Regions from separate parts of the Enterobacter cancerogenus genome, predicted to be linked through region 1. Evidence: predicted binding sites of a transcription regulator. Region 1 holds the regulator's gene; the other holds the start of a gene.
What was found. The regulator PurR, encoded in region 1, represses purine synthesis genes. The targets are predictions, from matches to a motif close to CANGCAAACGTTTGCNTG.

Region 1 (2,458 bases):
GCCATCATCCTCTGGCCGCGCTGGAAGGGCCGCTGAGTGACGACACGCTGCGCAACTGGCCGTCGCTGGTGCTGGAAGATACCTCGCGTTCGTTGCCCAAACGCATCACCTGGCTGCTGGACAACCAGCGGCGCGTGGTGGCACCTGACTGGGAGTCGTCTGCCACCTGCCTGACGGCGGGCCTGTGCGTGGCGATGGTGCCCGTCCACTTTGCACGTCCGAGGATCGACAGCGGAGAATGGGTTGCCCTGCAGCTGGAAAACCCGTTCCCGGATGCAGCCTGTTGCCTCACCTGGCAGCAGAACGACGTATCGCCTGCCATGGCCTGGCTGCTGGATTATCTGGGAGACAGCGAAACGCTGAACCGGGAGTGGCTACGGGCGCCAGCGTAGCTGGCCCCGTTAACCATTAGCGACGGTAGTCGCGGAAAGGGCCATCCGCAACGGAACGGCGCTCAACAAGACGCGGGTGGACTTCAATAGACTGCGATTCTTCACGCTTGTTAACGATCCTGTCCATCAGCATGTTGAAAGCGGTTTCGCCCAGCGAATCTTTCGGCTGGTGGATGGTGGTCAGCGCCGGGGTGAAGAAACGGGCGTTACGCACGTTGTCATACCCGATCACGGAAATGTCCTGCGGCACGCGCAGACCCAGTTCATCCGCCGCACAGAGCGCACCCATTGCCATAATATCGCCCCCGCAGAAGACGGCGGTCGGGCGAGGCTGCTGGGAGACGATCTGCTGCATGGCGCGATAGCCCGATTCTGGCTCGAAGTCGCCCTGCACAATCCAGTTTTCCGGCACGGTGATCAGTGCTTCTTCCATCGCTTTCATAAAGCCAGCCAGACGCCCTGCGCCGGTGTTGCGCTCAAGCGGGCCGGGAATAACTCCAATCTCGCGATGCCCGCGTTCTACCAGATAACGACCCGCCATATAGCCGCCTTCAAAAGCGTTATCAATCACGGAGTCGGTGAAATCGGCGCGCGCTTCGCCCCAGTCCATCACCACCATCGGGATGTGACGGTACTCTTCCAGCATGGAAAGCACCGATTCCGGGTATTCTGAACACATCACCAGCAGGCCGTCGACGCGCTTTTGCGCCATCATTGAAAGATAGGCACGCTGTTTTTCAATGTTGTTCCAGGCGTTGCCCAGAATCAGGGTATAGCCTTTCTGAAAGCAGTTTTTTTCGACCGCTTCGATAATTTCTGCGAAATAGGCCGCTTCGCTACTGGTCGCCAGCAAACCGATCGATTTGGTGTGATTCACTTTGAGGCTACGCGCTACCGCACTCGGGGAGTAGTGCAGCTCTTTGATCGCCGCCCAGACGGCATTGCGCGTCTCTTCAGCAACAAAGCGAGTTTTGTTAATAACATGTGATACGGTTGTAGTGGAAACGTTTGCGCGTTTTGCTACGTCTTTTATTGTTGCCATTAAATGTCACTCCAGACCATATCCTAAGCTCCTGATAATCATGAAGGTAAACGTTTGCCTTCTCTCACCCTTATTACGCAATCTTGAATTGCGACACGCCGGGAAAACGACACAGGACGTCAGGAGGGGGTCAATGGCCGGTACGCTAATAAATTTAGCGTGGAATTTTGTCCTATCTTGATGAAAAGGGGAAGAGCAAAAGTGGATATCAGGTTAAAACCAGGAAGATTTTTGACCTGAACTGTGTAAAAATGAGCAAGCTCACTTTTCGTGGGGTGATTAAAAGGAGAAAAATTGATGAGTTCCGATCTGAAGTTTTCGCTGGTTACCACCGTTATTGTGCTGGCATTGATTGTGGCCGGTGGTTTAACGGCTGCGCTGCACTGATTCACGCGGAGGGAGAGGCGTCTCCCTCCACATCCTCGCCTGATTGTTACCCCTCTGGCAAAAATCTTTTGCCAAAATGTAAACTTCTCATTTTTTGTGATTGATGTCATGCTTTTGGCTTCATTGTTCTGTGTCACGACGCGACACGGCATCCGGAGTTAACGCATGAAAATCAATTTCCCCTTGCTGGCCCTGGCGATTGGCGCTTTTGGGATTGGCACCACTGAATTCTCCCCGATGGGCTTGCTGCCCGTTATCGCGCGGGGCGTAGACGTCTCAATACCGGCGGCTGGTATGCTGATCAGCGCCTATGCGATCGGCGTGATGGTGGGGGCACCCCTGATGACGCTGCTGCTCTCGCACCGCGCGCGTCGCAATGCGCTGATTTTCCTGATGGCGATCTTCACGCTTGGCAATGTGCTCTCCGCAATTTCGCCTGACTACACCACCCTGATGCTGTCGCGTATTCTGACCAGCCTCAACCACGGTGCTTTCTTCGGGCTGGGATCAGTCGTTGCCGCCAGCGTGGTTCCCAAACACAAGCAGGCCAGCGCGGTCGCCACCATGTTTATGGGCCTGACGATCGCCAATATTGGCGGCGTACCGGCGGCGACCTGGCTCGGTGAAGTCATCGGCT
Region 2 (2,458 bases), 1.8 Mb from region 1:
AACGCGGTGGTTCACCACGCGCTGTGGCAAAAGGCGCAGGCCTGTAGCGACGTTACGCTGATTGCACCCGCACAGCTTCAGCAGGTGGCGTGGGGTGAAAACGAAGCGTTTATCACCCTGCAAAATGGCGATATGCTGACCGCGCGTCTGATGGTCGGGGCCGACGGCGCCAACTCCTGGCTGCGCAATAAAGCTGACATCCCGCTGACGTACTGGGATTATCACCACCATGCGTTAGTGGCCACGATCCGCACCACCGAGCCGCACGGCGGCGTAGCGCGTCAGATTTTCCATAACGACGGCATACTGGCCTTCCTGCCGCTCAGCGATCCGCATCTCTGCTCGATTGTCTGGTCCCTGGTGCCTGAAAAAGCTCAGCAGATGCAGGACGCGACGCCCGATGCCTTTAACCAGGCGCTGTGCATCGCGTTTGATAACCGCCTTGGACTGTGCATGCTTGAAAGCGAGCGTCAGGTCTTCCCACTTACGGGCCGTTACGCCCGCCAGTTTGCCGCGCACCGTCTGGCGCTGGTTGGCGATGCAGCGCATACCATTCACCCGCTGGCCGGCCAGGGGGTCAACCTGGGCTTTATGGATGCGGCCGAGCTGGTTGAAGAGTTGCGCCGTTTGCACCGCGAAGGCAAGGATATTGGTCAGCATATGTATCTGCGTCGCTACGAGCGCAGCCGTAAGCACAGCGCGGCCATGATGCTGGCGGGAATGCAGGGCTTCCGCGAGCTGTTTGCCGGGGCGAACCCGGCGAAAAAACTGCTGCGCGACATTGGCCTGAAACTCGCCGACGCGCTTCCCGGCGTTAAGCCTCAGCTTCTTCGTCAGGCGATGGGCCTTAACGATCTCCCTCACTGGCTTCGCTAAACGCTAATTTTGACCCCCGTCACACTTTATTTTCCCGGCGCTGACGCCGGGAAAATCTCCTCGTTTGAAATAATCTAATTTCACGCCGTTTTTCGCATTAGATAATCTAATCTTACGTTTTTTTTGGAACGGAAAATCGGCCCGCTTTTCCGCACGAAATATCACCATCTGCTAAATACTGTTAGATCATTGTTAATTTTATGCGGGTTTAATCGCATTTTCCCAGTGAATAACTCTGTAGGCTTTTTAGCGTTTTTTGGCCATAAGCTAATGTGATGACCCGTTTTACCTTATGGTTAACCGCCGGTTTCGGTGGTAAGTTCAGGTAAAAGAGAACGTTTGCGTCGGCGTCTGAAACGGAGGTCGGCGCCGGGTTTCGTGGCAATGTTGTTGCCTGTGAAACGCAAGACAGCCCTGCTTATTCAACGAGGAAAAGATGGCTCAACAGACTCCTTTGTACGAACAACACGTGTTATGCGGCGCACGCATGGTGGATTTCCATGGCTGGATGATGCCGCTGCACTACGGCTCGCAAATTGATGAGCACCACGCGGTGCGCACGGATGCCGGGATGTTCGACGTATCCCACATGACCATTGTCGACCTGCGCGGCAGCCGCACCCGGGAGTTTTTGCGTTATCTGCTGGCAAACGACGTCGCGAAGCTAAAAACGCCGGGCAAAGCGCTTTATACCGGCATGCTTAATGCCTCCGGCGGCGTGATTGATGACCTAATCGTCTATTACTTCTCCGAAGATTTCTTCCGCCTCGTTGTAAACTCCGCCACCCGCGAAAAAGACCTCTCCTGGATTTCCCAACACGCCGAACCTTACGCCATCGACATCACCGTGCGTGACGATCTGTCGCTGATCGCCGTGCAGGGGCCGAACGCGCAGGCGAAAGCCGCCACGCTGTTTACCGATGAACAGCGCCACGCTACCGAAGGCATGAAGCCGTTCTTCGGCGTGCAGGCGGGCGATCTGTTCATCGCGACCACCGGCTATACCGGTGAAGCGGGTTATGAAATTGCGATGCCGAATGAGAAAGCCGCAGGGTTCTGGCAAGCGCTGGTAGAGGCGGGCGTGAAGCCTGCGGGCCTGGGCGCGCGCGATACGCTGCGTCTGGAAGCCGGTATGAACCTCTACGGTCAGGAGATGGACGAAGGCGTGTCGCCGCTGGCGGCTAACATGGGCTGGACCATTGCCTGGGAACCGGCTGACCGCGACTTTATTGGCCGTGAAGCGCTGGAGATGCAGCGCGAGAAGGGCACCGACCAGCTGGTTGGCCTGGTGATGACCGAGAAGGGCGTGCTGCGCGGCGAGCTGCCGGTACGCTTCACCGATGCCGACGGCAATCACCGCGAGGGGGTGATCACCAGCGGGTCCTTCTCCCCGACGCTTGGCTACAGTATTGCCCTGGCGCGCGTCCCGGCGGGCATTGGCAACACGGCGGTGGTGCAGATCCGCAACCGCGAGATGCCGGTCAACGTGACCAAACCGATTTTTGTTCGCGCCGGTAAGCCGGTCGCTTAACGCTTTTTATCAGGAGAAATTTTATGAGCAATGTGCCAGCAGAACTGAAAT

Region 2: gcvT (glycine cleavage system aminomethyltransferase GcvT) is a predicted target of PurR. The motif match lies at 1,205-1,222, and genes of this name have one in related genera.

The regions. Positions count from the first base shown of each region.
Region 1 covers NZ_CP077290.1:626,609-629,066, reverse strand. Annotated here, with positions in the region: gene punR (DNA-binding transcriptional activator PunR) at 1-392, shown strand, start outside; gene purR (HTH-type transcriptional repressor PurR) at 409-1,434, opposite strand; gene cydH (cytochrome bd-I oxidase subunit CydH) at 1,732-1,821, shown strand; gene I6L58_RS02890 (MFS transporter) at 1,987-2,458, shown strand, end outside.
Region 2 covers NZ_CP077290.1:3,609,960-3,612,417, forward strand. Annotated here, with positions in the region: gene ubiI (FAD-dependent 2-octaprenylphenol hydroxylase) at 1-876, shown strand, start outside; gene gcvT (glycine cleavage system aminomethyltransferase GcvT) at 1,313-2,407, shown strand; gene gcvH (glycine cleavage system protein GcvH) at 2,431-2,458, shown strand, end outside.